4 regions of the Rhizobium sp. NLR16a genome follow, and region 1 is predicted to be linked to each of the others. Evidence: riboswitches for the same ligand, from Rfam matches in the RefSeq annotation. Region 1 holds a riboswitch; each other region holds the start of a gene.
What was found. Region 1 has a riboswitch for thiamine pyrophosphate ahead of thiM (hydroxyethylthiazole kinase). Riboswitches for the same ligand answer to the same signal wherever they lie in the genome.
Positions count from the first base shown of each region.

Region 1 (3,933 bases):
CCGAAGGGCTTCAGCATGACCGGCTGCGAGGCAGTCGACGCCTTCAGCTTGTCGTAGGATTCGACCGCGATCGAGTCGACATAATCATATTGGCCCGAAATGGCGGCCTCGACGCGGGTGTTCGGATCCGGCACCGGCACGAAGCGGATTTCATCGAGATATTGATGGCGGGCGCCGCCGTAACCATTGCCGTCGCCCTCGCGTGACTTATAGCCGTCGAAGCGGACGAGCTGGATATATTGGTCGGCCTTGCGCTCCTTCAGCATATAGGGGCCGGTGCCAATGAATTCCTTCATCGGTTCGTCCTGCTTTTCGGAAGGGATGATGATCGCCGCCGAATTGTTGAAGGCGAGCAACGAGGTCAGCGGCGCATAGGGCTGCTTCAGGGTGATGGTGACGGTCGAAGGATCGGTCGCGGCGATCTTGCCGATGAAGCCCGCCACCTGCTTGCCGCGCGAGGCGATCTTCGTCCAGCGGCCAAGCGAGGCGACAACATCCTCGGACGTCATGTCTGTATTGTCGTGGAACTTGATGCCGGTCCTCAGCTTGATCGTATAGGTTTTGCCGTCGGCGCTGATCTCCGGCAGGCTTTCGGCCAGCAGCGGCGTGACGTTCCAACTCTTGTCGAAGGTGTAGAGCGTTTCGAAAATATGCTGGGTGACGATGCCGACAAGATCAGCCGTCGACGACATCGGATCGAGCGTCGGCGGCTCGCCGATCGTCGCGACATTGATGACGCCGCCCTTTTCCTGGGCAAGCAGGGCGGACGGCAGGGCGACGAGCGCGGTACCGAGCAGGAATGCGACCAGTGTTTTCATGTGATGGCTCCCGTTTAGTTCCATTATTATGCAATTCATCTTTTTGTAACAGAATAAGAACTGGATCGATCCTGTCAAGCGCGGGCGACGGATTATGCAGCCGCGGATAGCGCGACGCCGAAAAAGCACCATCTTCATCTGCGGCTGTCTGCGCTGCATGAAAGCGGCATGATATGCCAAAGTCAGGTGGTCGCCTGCGGTCAGGCTTCAACAGAACGGGAGAACGGGATGAGCATCGATTTCAACAAAGGAAAGTGGCTGAACGAGCCGGCCAGCTGGCGCGCAGACGAAACCAGCCTCACCCTGACGACCGACGAGAAAACCGATTTTTGGTGCGAAACCTATTACGGCTTCACCCGCGACAACGGCCATTTCCTCGCTTTTCCCACCGGTGACAGCTTCACCGCCGAGATCCGCATCCAGGGCGAATTCCGCACCCTCTACGATCAGGCCGGCCTGATGGTGCGCCTCGACGAAACACGCTGGGTGAAGTCAGGCGTCGAATTCACCGACGGCGAAGCCTTCCTCAGCGCCGTCGTCACCGACGGCAGATCCGACTGGTCGGTGTCCCAGCCCTTCAAGGAACTCGAAGATTTCCACATCCGCGTCACCGTTGCAGGCGGCGCCATGCGCATCCAGGCCTCCCGCGACGGCAGCCGCTGGCCGCTGCTGCGGCTAGCGCCCTTCCCGGCTGCCGACCGCTATGAAGTCGGGCCGGCGGCCTGCACGCCGGAGCGCAGCGGGTTGAGGGTGCGGTTTTCGGAGTTTTCGATCGGGCCGGCGATTACGACGGATCTTCACGATTTGAGTTAGCCGGATAGGATGCGATCGGGATTGCATTCCTGAGCAGCAACGTTCACGCCTAAAGCGCAGCCGCAAGGAGAGTACCGAACCCTCATTTTCGAGATGACATCCGCCCCGTTCTCTGCGAAAAAGAGCGCGATGAGAGACAGGGGCGCCCGTCGACAGACGGGCTGAGAAGCACCCTTCGAACCTGAACCGGATAATGCCGGCGGAGGGAGTCGCTCGGGGTCGCGGTTTCGCCCGCACGAATTGCCCCGTGCCCGCCCCCGCCTGAAAGGGGCGCCATGCAAAACAAGATCACGTCGGGAGCCATGCTGAAGGCGATGCGCGAAAAGCCGCCGCTCGTCCAGTGCATCACCAATTATGTCGCCATGAACATCGCGGCCAATGTTCTGCTTGCGTCGGGCGCCTCGCCCGCCATGGTGCACGCCGCTGAAGAAGCCGGCGAATTCGCCGGCATCGCGAATGCATTGACCATCAACATCGGCACGCTTTCGACGCAATGGATCGAAGGCATGCAGACGGCGGCGAGGGCCGCCAACGCAGCCGGCAAACCATGGGTCCTCGATCCGGTCGCGCATTACGCGACGGCCTTCCGCCGCGGAGCGGTCGCCGATCTCCTGGCGCTGAAGCCGACGATCATCCGCGGCAATGCTTCCGAGATCATCGCCCTTGCCGGCGGAGAGAGCCGCGGCCAGGGCGTCGACAGCCGCGACCCGGTCGAGCAGGCGGAAGGCTCGGCGCGGCGGCTCGCCGAGCGGCAGCGGGCGGTGGTCGCCGTCACCGGTGCGGCCGATTTCGTCACCGATGGTGAAAGAGCCGTGCGCATCAAAGGCGGATCGGTCCTGATGCCGCAGGTCACCGCACTCGGCTGCTCGCTCACCTGCCTGATCGGCGCCTTTGCCGCGACCGCCCCTGAGGATACGTTCGGGGCGACAGTTGCGGCCCTTGCGACCTTCTCCGTCGCGGGCGAGGATGCCGCCCTCGGGGCGGCCGGCCCCGGCTCCTTCGCTTGGCGTTTCCTCGATGCGCTGTCAGCCCTGGACGCCGAAACGCTCGATGCCCGGGCAAGGATTTCGGCCGTATGAAGGTTTTCGACCTTTCGCTCTATCTCGTCCTCGACCCCGAACTCTGCGCCGGGATCGGCATGGTCGAGACCGCGCGCCTTGCCGTTGCCGGCGGCGCCACGATGGTGCAACTGCGCGACAAACATGCGGGCACGACCAGAATGATCGAGACCGGCCGAGCCTTGAAACAAGCGCTTGCGGGAACCGGCGCCCTGCTCATCGTCAACGACGATGTCGAGGCGGCGATCGCCATAAGTGCCGACGGCCTGCATATCGGCCAGGAGGACATGGACGCGCGCACGGCACGGACGATGATCGGTCCCGACATGATCCTCGGCCTCTCGGTCGAGACAGCGCCGCTTGCCACGGCCGTCGATCCTGGTCTCGTCGATTATGCCGGCGTCGGACCGGTCTTTGCGACGCCGACCAAGGCCGACCACAAGCAGCCGATCGGCTTTGACGGTCTGGCAAGGCTGGTGAAGGCTTCGCCGGTGCCGTCAGTCGCCATCGGCGGCCTCAAGGCGAACCACGTGGCCGAGGTATTTGCCGCAGGCGCCAATGGGCTTGCCGTCGTCTCAGCCATCGCCGGCACGCCGGACCCCGAGGCGGCCACGCGCCGCATCGCCGCAGAAATCCGAAAGGTCCGCCCATGATCCGCAACGTTCTCTCCATCGCCGGCTCCGATCCCTCGGGCGGTGCCGGCATCCAGGCCGATCTCAAGGCCTTTTCCGCCCGCGGCGTCTACGGCATGGCGGTGCTGACCGCGCTGACGGCGCAGAACACGCAAGGGGTGAGCGGCGTGCATCTGGTGCCGCCGCAATTCGTCGCCGACCAGATCGATGCCGTCTTTGCCGATGTGCGCGTCGACGCCGTCAAGATCGGCATGATCGCCAATGCCGGCATCGCCGAGGCCGTTGCCGCAGCCCTCGCGCACCGGCGTGGCATCCCCGTCGTTCTCGACCCGGTGATGATCGCCAAGGGGGGCGCCGCCCTGCTCGCACCTGAAGCGGTCGACGTGCTGACCAGGCGGCTGCTGCCACTTGCCACGCTTCTCACCCCGAACCTGCCGGAAGCCGCCGCACTTCTGCACCAGCCGGTCGCGACAAACCGGGCCGAGATGGCCGCCCAGGCCGAGCGGCTGCGCGCCCTTGGTCCGGCCGCCGTGCTGGTCAAGGGCGGACACCTCGACGGTGACGAAAGCCCCGACGTGCTTGCCACTGCCGACGGCCTGCACTGGTTCGAGG
Region 1 is NZ_CP072867.1:427,784-431,716, reverse strand. It holds gene J7U39_RS24290 (ABC transporter substrate-binding protein) at 1-818, opposite strand, end outside; gene J7U39_RS24285 (DUF1349 domain-containing protein) at 1,047-1,631, shown strand; TPP riboswitch at 1,760-1,856, shown strand; gene thiM (hydroxyethylthiazole kinase) at 1,907-2,710, shown strand; gene thiE (thiamine phosphate synthase) at 2,707-3,342, shown strand; gene thiD (bifunctional hydroxymethylpyrimidine kinase/phosphomethylpyrimidine kinase) at 3,339-3,933, shown strand, end outside.

Region 2 (3,933 bases), on a different replicon from region 1:
GCCCGTGGTGCCGAATGTGAGACGCATGCGGGCTTCTTCAAGTCCGGCGGCCAGCCCCGCGAGTGCCTGCCGTGGATCGAGATGCGCTTCCTGCGGAAAGAACAATGCCCTGCGGAAGCGGCCGGCGAGATCCGGTTCAAGAGCCGCGATCGCCTGCTCGTCCAGCCATTCCCATCCGCTTGTCCGGCGACAAAAGCGGTCGAGTTCGCCGGCATCGCGCCCGGCCGCCACGACAAGCGTTCCCCGACGATTGATATGGCCGGGTAGTGCTGCCTCCCACCAATCGGCGGCAAGACGGCCGAGCGCCAGGACCGGCTCCTCCGCGCTTTCCCTTTCGCACCATGGGGCCAGCATGCCGCCGGCAAAGCCGGAAGCGCCTGCACCGATCCGGTCGGCTTGATCAGCGACGCTGACCCGGAAACCATGTCGATAGAGCTGCCAGGCAACGGTGAGGCCGGCAACGCCGGCCCCCTTGACGAGAATATGCATCGTCATTCTCCGGCAGGCGTTTTCGCGGCCTCGGCGACCGGCATGTAGAGATCGCCGCCATCACGATACCTGGCAGCCATCGCTTCCAGTCCTTCTTTCTGAGCTTCGGCGCGAATGTCGTGGGAAATGCGCATGGAACAGAATTTCGGGCCGCACATCGAACAGAAATGCGCTACCTTGTGCGCCTCTTTCGGCAGGGTCTCGTCATGGAAGGAACGCGCCGTATCCGGGTCGAGCGAGAGGTTGAACTGGTCTTCCCAGCGAAATTCGAAGCGCGCCCGCGACAGTGCATCGTCACGGATGCGGGCGGCCGGATGGCCCTTGGCAAGGTCGGCGGCATGCGCGGCAATCTTGTAGGTGATGACACCGGTCTTGACGTCGCTGCGGTCGGGCAGGCCCAGATGCTCCTTCGGCGTGACGTAGCAGAGCATCGCCGTTCCGAACCAGCCGATCATTGCGGCTCCGATGCCGGAGGTGATGTGATCGTAGCCGGGGGCGATATCGGTCGTCAGCGGTCCGAGCGTATAGAAGGGAGCCTCGCCGCAGACCTTGAGCTGCTTGTCCATATTCTCCTTGATCTTGTGCATCGGCACGTGGCCGGGGCCTTCGATCATCACCTGGCAATCCCTGGCCCAGGCGATCTTGGTCAGTTCGCCGAGGGTTTCGAGCTCGGCAAATTGCGCGGCGTCGTTGGCATCGGCGATCGAGCCGGGGCGAAGACCATCTCCAAGCGAGAAGGATACGTCATAGGCGCGGCAGATGTCGCAGATTTCCTCGAAATGCTCATAGAGGAAGCTCTCCTTGTGGTGATGCAGACACCACTTGGCCATGATCGAACCGCCGCGTGAGACGATGCCGGTGACACGATTGACGGTGAGCGGGATATAGGCAAGCCGCACGCCCGCATGAATGGTGAAATAATCGACCCCCTGCTCGGCCTGTTCAATCAGCGTATCGCGATAGACTTCCCACGTGAGATCCTCGGCTATGCCGTTCACCTTTTCCAGCGCCTGGTAGAGCGGCACCGTTCCGATCGGAACCGGCGAATTGCGGATGATCCATTCCCGGATGTTGTGAATGTTGCGGCCGGTGGAAAGGTCCATGACCGTGTCGGCACCCCAGCGGATTGCCCAGACCATCTTCTCCACCTCTTCCGCCATCGACGAGGTAACGGCCGAGTTGCCGATATTGGCGTTGATCTTCACCAGGAAATTCCGGCCGATGATCATCGGTTCGGCCTCCGGATGGTTGATGTTGGCTGGAATGATCGCCCGGCCGGCTGCCACTTCCTGCCGCACGAATTCGGCCGTCACGAAATCGGGAACGTCAGCGCCAAAGCTCTCGCCGTCGCGAGCGAGCGCCTCCTTCGTGGCCTGCCGGCCAAGGTTTTCGCGGATGGCGATGAACTCCATTTCCGGCGTGACGATGCCGGCACGCGCATAGGCGAGCTGGGTGACGGCGCGGCCGGCCTTTGCCTTCAGCGGCGTGCTGCGAAGGGGGAATTCCGGCGTCAGCCGTTCGCCTGTGGCAAAACCATTGTCTTCAGGCTTCACCACACGGCCTTCATAGGCTTCGACGTCGCCCCGCGCCCTGATCCAGCTCTCGCGCAAACGCGGGAGCCCGGCGTCGATCGAGACCGTATGTGTCGGGTCGGTATAGGGGCCGGAGGAGTCATAGACCGTTACCGGCGGTTCGCCCGAGGTCGGGTGAAGGCTGATTTCGCGCATCGGCACGCGCAGATCCGGATAGAGCGTTCCGGGCTTGGCGATCTTGGTCGAGCCCGGAAGCGGGCCGGTGGTGACGACCGGAGTAAGCTTGGGTGCAACAATATTCATGGGTGAGGCTCCAAGGTTTGACGTTTGGAGACCCAGTTCCAGAGTTGGAATGATGAAAAGACGCCTCAAGCAACAAAGCGAAATCCGCCCGACAGCCGCAGCGTCCGCACCGTCCCTACGCCAGTATGAACTGGATCAGGTTCAACGGGTCACTGCGCCACAACAGGCAAAGCCGTATTGTTCAGCAGAATCTCAGCCCCTTGCCGGGACACCCCTGGTGAATGCTCGGCATCAAAGACCGGAGTGGCCCTGATGTCAAGCCGACCCTCACGCGTTCTCATCCGCCGGCTTTGAGTCCGCGGCAGACATCATTCCGCGTCCTCACGCGAGCTACGGCTCTCGCCAAAGGACTACCGTCAGCCGATCTCGGAAACTTGCGGCTTAGATAAGCGGGGATCGGTGTATCGACCCGACTGTACAAGAAATGCGCCACACCAACAGCAGACAAGACGTGGATAGCGAGCGTGCCTGACCTTGCAGAGGGCCTGCCAACGCAATTTTCCAGACCCCGGCTCAACGGCCCGGTATGTAAGTCAAGCGGCAATATTTATTCAGCTGAATTGAATGTTCGAAATAGCAAAATCACTGGAAGTACTTATCCGATTTCAGCATTGAACATCTTTACACCGATAGCTGTTGTCCTTACTTCCTCTATCGTTATGTCTAGCAAGGCAACACCGATGTGAGACCACTCACGACGCGCCGTCCCCCAGCGGGACTCGCGGTCATTCTCCCTGACAATCAGCAGCCTTAAGCGTTCGACAGGTTCTTAGCGCGTCGCGCAAAAAGGCGCGCCATTTCCCCGTCATATCAACCAACGCCAACCGGGCGGTCATCGGGTGGACGAACCCGTGCGCCTATGCGAGAGAAAAGATGGAAACCCTCCAATACCTTAGCCCGATGGGATGGAAGGCGATCGAAATCGCTGTCACCCTCATCATACTGGCCATGCTGTTCCGGTGGAGCGGAGTAATCCGCTATATCCCCAACGACAGGCTCGGCATCCTCGAAAAGCTGTGGAGCTTTCGCGGCTCCGTCGACAATGGCTTCATCGCGCTCTATGGCGAGGCCGGCTTTCAGCCGGATGTCGTGCGCGGCGGTCTGCATTTCTTCATGCCGTTCCAGTATTCGATGCATCGCGCCAACCTCGTGACCATTCCGCAGGGCCAGATCGGCTATGTCTTCGCCCGTGACGGCGAGCCGTTGCCGCCGACCCAGACGCTGGCCTCGAATATCGATGCCGATGATTTTCAGGATGTGCGCAGCTTTCTCACCAAGGGCGGCCAGAAGGGGCCGCAACGCAAGATCCTGCGCGAAGGCACATATGCCATCAATCTCGCGCAGTTCATCGTGTTGACCGCGCAATCAACTTATGCAGTCAACCTGAACGCGTCGGAACAAAGACTGTTTTCCGACATGTCCACTTTGATCACTGAGCGGAATGGCTTCGAGCCCGTCCTCATCCACGACGCCGAGGACCTGATCGGGATCGTCACCATCCATGACGGTCCGGCGCTGCCGGATGGCGAGATCATCGCGCCGACCGTTGCCAACAACCCGAAGGATCCGAACTTCCACAATAATTTCCAGGATCCGGAGAAGTTTCTCA
Region 2 is NZ_CP072871.1:92,308-96,240, forward strand. It holds gene thiO (glycine oxidase ThiO) at 1-489, opposite strand, end outside; gene thiC (phosphomethylpyrimidine synthase ThiC) at 492-2,324, opposite strand; TPP riboswitch at 2,419-2,550, opposite strand; gene J7U39_RS30820 (flotillin family protein) at 3,198-3,933, shown strand, end outside.
Region 2: another riboswitch for thiamine pyrophosphate. It lies ahead of thiC (phosphomethylpyrimidine synthase ThiC); the one in region 1 lies ahead of thiM (hydroxyethylthiazole kinase).

Region 3 (3,933 bases), on a different replicon from region 1:
CGCAGGCCGTCGCCGAGCGAGAAGGAAACGTCATAGGCGCGGCAGATGTCGCAGATCTCCTCGAAATGTTCGTATAGGAAGCTTTCGCGATGATGATGGAGACACCACTTCGCCATGATCGAACCGCCGCGCGAGACGATGCCGGTGACGCGGTTGACGGTGAGCGGGATGTAGTGAAGCCGCACGCCGGCGTGGATGGTGAAATAGTCGACGCCCTGTTCCGCCTGTTCGATCAGCGTGTCACGATAGACCTCCCAGGACAGGTCTTTGGCAATGCCCTCGACCTTCTCCAGCGCCTGATAGAGCGGCACGGTACCGATCGGCACCGGCGAATTGCGGATGATCCATTCGCGGATATTGTGGATATTGCGGCCGGTGGAGAGATCCATGACCGTGTCGGCGCCCCAGCGGGCCGCCCAGACCATTTTCTCGACCTCTTCCGTCATGGACGAGGTGACAGCAGAATTGCCAATATTGGCGTTGATCTTCACCAGGAAATTCCGGCCGATGATCATCGGCTCGGATTCCGGATGATTGATGTTGGCGGGGATGATCGCCCGACCCGCCGCCACTTCCTGCCGGACGAATTCCGCCGTCACATGGTCCGGAATATGGGCGCCGAAGCTTTCGCCGTCGCGGACCATGGCATCCGCCTGCGCCTTGCGACCAAGGTTTTCGCGGATGGCTATGAATTCCATCTCGGGCGTGATGATGCCGGCGCGCGCATAGGCGAGCTGGGTGACGGCCTTGCCCTCCTTTGCGCGCAACGGATGGCGTAGCGTGGGGAATTCGGGCGTCAGCCTTTCGCCGCTGGCAAAGCCGTTGTCTTCGGGGCGGATATGGCGGCCCTGATAGGCCTCGACGTCGCCGCGGGCGAGAACCCAGTCGCGTCGCAGTGAGGGAAGCCCTTGTTCGATACGGATCTCGGCGCCCTCGAGCGTATAGGGGCCGGAGGAGTCGTAGACGACAACGGGCGGCTCGCCCGATGTCGGGTGCAGGCTGATTTCGCGCATCGGCACGCAAATGTCGGGATGGACGTCCCCCCGAATGTAGATCTTCCTGGATGCCGGCAAGGGGCCGGTGGTGACGGTTGGGGTGGCGGCGATATTCATGGTTTGAGGCTCCAAGTTTTCGATTGGAGACCCAGTCATCAGCCGGAATGATGAAAAGACGCCGGCACGGATTCCAAGCGTGAATCCACTGCCTTTGAGCGCTTGCACCGTCCCTACGCCAGTATGAACTGGATCAGGTTCAACGGGTCACTGCGCCACAATCGGCAAAGCCGTATTGTCCAGCAGTATCTCAGCCCCTTGCCGGGACCCCCCTGGTGAATGCGAAAAGGGTAGAGGCTTGCCGAGGGGACTGTCAAGCGACAATCTGCGATGGCACGGGGTCAGGTTACACACAGGCTATCGTGCGTGTCGCCGCGATTAAGCGATGGACAAGGGCAATCGTCCGGCCGGCACGCTTCCGCAAGACAAGCGCCCTTGTCGCATAGGCAGTCGATTTATTCTGAGTAGTTCGCCAAATCTACCGAGATACAGAAGCGCTATTGAGAAAGCAGGCGCGGAACTGGAAAGTCTAGTACTTTGTCCGTGTAGCTTTCGACCAGGGCGCTAAACGGCGTGCCGTCTGGAAGTTTGAGTACGGCACGATGTTCGAGCAGGAACGCCGGCAGGCCGAGGGAACTTGTTTCATGCGCTGTTAAGCCGTCCATGTCCCAGCCTTCGGATAGAGGGGACCAGAGCAACTTGGCAGACAGGTTTGTGCGAGTGAAATTGAGAGCCTGAACGGCTCTGCCAAACGCGATATCGCTGGTATTCAACGCCTGATTCATCTCCGCAGTTAATTTTGCAGGTACATACCAGTTGTCGGCTTCGGACAAGACGCGGTCGCCGCAGACCAGTCGGACGCGGCGATAGGCGATCAACTCACCCGGTCCGACGGTTAGAAGATCACGGATGTCCTCATCGGCCGGTTTGCCTTGCCCGCCCACACGCTGAGCTACGATCTTGAAACCTTCCGGTGCGAGCTTATGCGCGGCGCACCAACGGTCAAGGGTCAACGTAGCACTGGCGTTACTCAGGAGATTGGCATTCAGGGTCTGGAGGACCGCAAGCGCTTCCACCCGAGATACCGGCGTGTTCAGCCACTGAGCCCCTATAGACGGTTCTTGCGCAATTGCGAACTGGGTGCCCAGCACGATGGCAGCCGCTGCAAGCGCGGCGATGCGAATGCATTTCGCAGAACATAATGACATAGAGAATGAAATCCTTTCGGAAGTATAATTGGGCGAACCTTGCGGGCCAAATACCCTTGAATTTTGCCGACAAGTGAGCGTTGTCAGTGTATATGATAGCGGCAGCAGGATTTGAACTAGGGCTTGCGCGTACCGTGTAACGGTCAGGTTCCTGAAGACTTTCTTACCATCTTTCGATGTTCCTGCGGTGCTGGTTCGCACGTTTTGAAACCCGTGTGCCCGAGCCGTCCTTTGCTTGCGTTGCATCCATGTCGTCCATGATGTCCTCCATCCGCTCGCCGACCTGTTGTTGTAGTTTGCAAGAGTTGGCGACTGAGCAGGCGCTTCCATTCTGGAATATGGAAACCCGAGAGACGTGGATTTCAAATGAGGGACGTGGCGGCCGGTCCGAACTCTCCCAGTTCCATACTCGTAACTCTCACCTAATGGTTTAGCGCCCTTGTCGTCGCCCTCGCTCGTTGCGAGATGTTCATATAGCTGGATCGGATAAAATAGCTCGCAGCCGAAAGCAAAATCCAGGAGCAATTGTTGGAAAAAGGTCTTCTTCGTCGACCCAGAACCCTCCTGCCGCTCGAGTGACAACTGCAGACCAGACAGCGACACGCCGTCGATGGTTGCCAACTGCAGATGCGAGCAGCCAAGGCGCTTGTCTGATTGCTTTTGATGATCCATGTCATGTGCTCCTTGTGCAAGCCTCCAGACGATGCTGTCGCCGGAAAGATTTCAGCATTCATAGGGAAAGAATTTCCTGTGCTACCGTAGCTCCTCATGACGGGACACTCGATGAAAATGATAAACAACGCAACAGATGTGTTGAGTATATATTATCGTATATCATTTCCAGTTTGGCAGACTTTACCTATTATTGTGAGAAACCTGCGAGTTATAAAGTATGTCAGTCATATATTATTACATATATCGCACTTCACGGCGCCTAGGTGAAATGGCAGGTCTCTACCGCTACGGCAAACTCTTGCTGGTAAAAACGGTAGTCGGGCGATACAAGGCCATCATAGGGCGGCGTCTGGGAGCCAGGTCGCGGCCTGGTCGGCAGACCGAACTCGCCATCGGTTTCTCCGTTCTCGACCGCATGCTTGACGGGCACGCCCGAAAGCCGTCTGCCGCCATGCAGACACGGTGTGATCAGACGTTTCAAAGAGGCAAGGAATATGAATATGACCACGGCCGAGTCGGCGCCGTCGTCGACGCCACACAGGACGTGCTTGCCGCCATGCAGGCGCGCGATCTCGACCTTACCGTGTTCCAGGATGCCGCCGGCCAGGGCAAGGCTCACTCGACACCGCACTCAAGCCTGCTAAGGTCGAAAAGAAGGGCTACATTCCGTTTCAGCTCGTCACGCCTCAAGGACTCCGTCATCAAGAGCTGAAGCGCGAATGCGACACAATGCAGGTTTGCTTGCATCCTCTTTTTGGGCGCTCCAAGTCTCACAAAACCCTTAGAGTGCCAAGACGATGAAGGGTCCTTGAACTCAGGCCGCGCTTGACCTTGACGCGCCGTTTTCCGGCGATTTATTCAACCGGACGCCGATCAACAGAGCCCGGGAGATTTCTCACAAGCTCTTGGCCGAACCTGCGGCCCACGAGGGGCCCGAATTGTTTGTCCATCACTCCCCGCTTGGGAACAATCAGTGCATTACTCCCCACGAGCTTTCC
Region 3 is NZ_CP072869.1:61,625-65,557, forward strand. It holds partial or broken gene thiC (phosphomethylpyrimidine synthase ThiC) at 1-1,112, opposite strand, end outside; TPP riboswitch at 1,205-1,336, opposite strand; gene J7U39_RS27310 (hypothetical protein) at 1,550-2,260, opposite strand; partial or broken gene J7U39_RS31980 (IS5/IS1182 family transposase) at 3,199-3,403, shown strand; partial or broken gene J7U39_RS27320 (rhizopine-binding protein) at 3,462-3,634, shown strand.
Region 3: another riboswitch for thiamine pyrophosphate. It lies ahead of thiC (phosphomethylpyrimidine synthase ThiC); the one in region 1 lies ahead of thiM (hydroxyethylthiazole kinase).

Region 4 (3,933 bases), on a different replicon from region 1:
GGTGCCAAGGGTGACGGTCTTGACGTCGCCCTTGCCGCCGTCATTGCGGATCATCGCTGAGACCAGCGCGCTTTCCCAGGTGCCGCCGAAGCCGCCATAGGTCTTGCCGTCGAGATCTCTGGGACTCTTGATGTCGTCGCGCCCGCCCTTGAAGATCAGGCGTGCGGTTTCCGTCTGGACGACGCCGTAGACCATCTTCACGTCACCGCCGCCAGCGCGCTGCGTGAGAGCCTCGATCTCGCTGCTGATGCCGAAGTCGGCGACCCCGTTCGACACCAGCGTGCCGGCGCTGGTGTCGGTAAAGGGCAGAATCTCAACATCGAGGCCGGCGGCCGTGTAGAAGCCTTTCGCCTTGGCGACATAGATGCCGATGTGGTTGGTGTTGGGCGTCCAGTCGAGCGCGATACGAACCTTTGCGGGCGCCGATTGAGCGAAGGCGGCGCGGCCGGCGAGGCTTGTTGCGATAGCGGCGAGGATCGTCTGTCGACGGGTGAGAAGCAGCATGGTGACCTCCTCAGGTCTATTAGAGCAGGATCCCGAAAAGTGTGAGCGGTTTTCGGACGACATCGTGCTCTAACTCTTTAAATTGGAACAGGATTCAGATTGCAGGCCGACCGGCCTGAAATCATCCTGTTCTTGCGGATGAAGCAGGGTTTGCAGGATTTCAGTCTCGATTGCCTGGGCCGCGGGCGAACCGAGATCAGCGATGCTTCTCGGGCGGGGCAGGGAAACGCGGAATTCGCGGATGACGCGGGCCGGGCGGGCAGACAGCACGTAGATCCGGTCGGAGAGGAAAACGGCCTCGCGAACATCGTGGGTGATCAGCAGCGCCGTCCAGCGATGTTCGGTCCACATGTCTTGCAGCCACTCCTGGATCTGGATGCGAGTCAGCGCATCGAGCGCGCCGAAGGGCTCGTCGAGCAGCAGCATGTCCTGCTTCTGGATGACGGTGCGCAGCAGTGCAGCACGCTGGCGCATGCCGCCGGAAAGAGAGGCGGGGTAGTGATGCTCGAAGCCGGCCAGGCCAAACCGCTCGAAGAGGGGCGCGACAGCGGCGCGGGCGGCCCGCCGATTCATGCCCCTCACTTCCAGGCCGAGCACGGCATTGTCGATGATCCGGCGCCAGGGCATCAGCGCATCGCGTTGCGGCATGAAGGCAAAGGAATGCGGCGTCTGTTCCAGCGCCGCACCGTTGAAAAGCATGTTGCCGGAATCCGGCCGCAGCGCCTGAGTCAGCAGTCTCAGCACGGTCGATTTTCCCGAGCCGGATGGGCCGACGATCGAGACGAACTCGCCGTTTGCGACCGCGAGCGAAATGTCGTCCAGGACCTTCATGCCGTCGAAGGACTTCGAGATGTTGCGCAGCTCAAGCATCTGACCGGTCATCGGCGCCGTTCCTTGGATGGCTGCCAGGGCATGACGAAACGCTGGATAACCACCGTCAGCGCGAAGAGGCAGAGCGTCAACACAGCGCTGACGATCACGGCGGCGAGCACGAGATCGGGACGGAAATTGTTCTTGGCGTTGAGGATATAAATGCCGAGGCCGCTTGCAGCGCCGGCATATTCGGCAAAGATCGCGCCGACGACGGCATAGGTGATCGAGATTCGAAGGCCGGCGAAGAAATAGGGCAGCGACGAGGGAAGCCGCGCCAGGCGGAAAATGCGCCAGCGACTCGCCTTCATCGAATTCAAGAGCTCGGCGATGTCGCGATCGGTCGCCTCATAACCCTGAAGCAGGGCAACGAGCAGCGGAAAGAAAGTGACGAGCGCCACCAGCAATATCTTCGGCAAAAGGCCGAAACCGAACCAGAGAACGACGAGGGGTGCGATCGCCACCAGCGGCAGAGTCTGGCTGGCGATGAAGATCGGCAGCAGTGCCCGACGCATGAAGGGCATGAAATCCATCAGGATCGAAGAGGCGAAGGCGAAGGCGAGCGACAGGGCGAAGCCGCCGAGTGTCGCGCCGAGCGTCGGCCAGGTGTTTGATATCAGCCCCTCTCGGTTCAGCCAGCCCTGGATAAGAATACGCGAAGGCGCCGGCAGAATGGACGGTTTGATGCCGGAAAGATCCACATAGAGTTCCCATGCCGCCAGAAAGGCAAAGCCTGCGAGCAAGGCGGGCATTGTCCGGTACACGGCGAGACAGAGCGTCGCAAGGCGCGAATCCGATGGTCGTGGCGATGTCATCGGCGTTCGATTTCAGGCTTTCGTCTGGCCGTTAGCGCAAACCTGTCGAGGACATCGGTCTCGATGCGCAGCCTACCGCGATTGGGGGCGGTTGCCTTGACGGCATCGAGAGGGATGCCGGCGGAATTGCCGGACGTCGGGTAGAGTGACACTTGCGCGCCGGAACACATTTGGACCTCGCTCCGCTGGCATTACCCAGATCAGCTTAGAAGGGTCCGGAGGCTTGCGCCTCGCATCTCAGCCCCGGCGATACAGAGCTCCCCTGTCATTCGGCGAAAACTATCATCGGGGTTTTGTTGCCGCAACCGCAAAATTACAAACCCGTCCGGCCGGCCGGGACGGGGCGCAGATGAAAAAACACCCGGACGAGGTCCTGTCCGGGTGTTTTCCGAGGTTCCGTACCTGCCGGGAACGGAACCCGAGCGCTCGCCTCTCGGGCGGCTATATCGGCAGGGGCGATCGGTACCAGGGCGGACAAGCGCCGATGCCATCATTTCAGCTTCGTATCGACCGGATGATCTCGCTGTCGCTCCTTCCTGCGCCCTCGCGCTTTACGGCCGGGGGAGCAGGGGTTATAAAACCTCAACTAATATTGAGGTCAATGGGCGATGAATAGGATTTCTGCGACGCCGCTCGGCAGGCTTCTGACAGTCGGCGAAGTGGCGCAACGCAGTGGTCTTGCCGTCTCGGCACTGCATTTCTACGAAGCCAAGGGGCTGATTTCGAGTATCCGCACGCGCGGCAATCAGCGGCGATACGGACGCGATGTGCTTCGCCGGCTCGGCATCATCAAGGTGGCGCAACGTGTTGGCATACCGCTTTCGGAAATCCAGACGGCATTTGCCTCCCTGCCGCAGGGACGCACGCCGACGGTTGCCGACTGGCAGACGCTGTCGGCGCGCTGGAAGGATGAACTCGACGCGCGAATCAGGCGGCTGAGCCTGCTGCGAGACCGCCTGACCGGCTGCATCGGCTGCGGCTGCCTGTCGATCGAAAGCTGTCCGTTGCGCAATCCCTTCGATCGGCTCGGCGAGGAGGGGCCAGGCGCACGGCTGCTGGAGACCGAAATCGACATATGAGCTTTCAGGGAAAAGCTCTAGCCTCTGGCGGAAAGATGATGCCGCCTTTCTTTCGGCCGGCGCGCTCATATGTTAAGGGCGAATGGCGCAACAGGCGGCATTGTCCGCGAGGAGGACGGCTTCGTGTTCCATCCGAGACTATTCGAGAATCGCAATGTCATCGTGACCGGCGCCGGGCGGGGCATCGGCCTCGAAGTGGCCCGGCAGTTCTTGGACTGCGGCGCAAAGGTGATCGTCCATATCGGGCGCAAACCGGGACGCGAGCTGCCGGATTTTCTGCTGACGGCTGAATCCGAAAGACGGGCGCTGTTGCTGCACGCCGATTTCACCGCCGTTGGCGGCGCTGCGCAATTTGCCGAAAATGCGCTCGCCTTCTTCGACAAGGTGCATGTGCTCGTCAATAACGCCGGCACCATGCTCGGCCGTTTTCCGGCTGCCACACTGACCGACGCAGATTATGAGGCGATCGTGCGTTTGAACCAGACGTCGGTGGTGGCGCTGACGCGTGCGTTGCTACCGGCATTGAAGGCGGCGGAAGGCGCTGCCATCGTCAACACCGTTTCAATTTCCGCGCTGACCGGCGGCAGCCCCGGTTCTTCGATCTATTCCGCCTCGAAAGCCTTCATTTCAACCTATTCCAAGGCGCTTGCCCGCGAGCTTGCGCC
Region 4 is NZ_CP072868.1:116,737-120,669, reverse strand. It holds gene J7U39_RS25300 (ABC transporter substrate-binding protein) at 1-504, opposite strand, end outside; gene J7U39_RS25295 (ABC transporter ATP-binding protein) at 574-1,386, opposite strand; gene J7U39_RS25290 (ABC transporter permease) at 1,383-2,189, opposite strand; partial or broken gene J7U39_RS32280 (HMP/thiamine-binding protein) at 2,243-2,359, opposite strand; TPP riboswitch at 2,350-2,462, opposite strand; gene soxR (redox-sensitive transcriptional activator SoxR) at 2,798-3,268, shown strand; gene J7U39_RS25280 (SDR family oxidoreductase) at 3,392-3,933, shown strand, end outside.
Region 4: another riboswitch for thiamine pyrophosphate. It lies ahead of J7U39_RS32280 (HMP/thiamine-binding protein); the one in region 1 lies ahead of thiM (hydroxyethylthiazole kinase).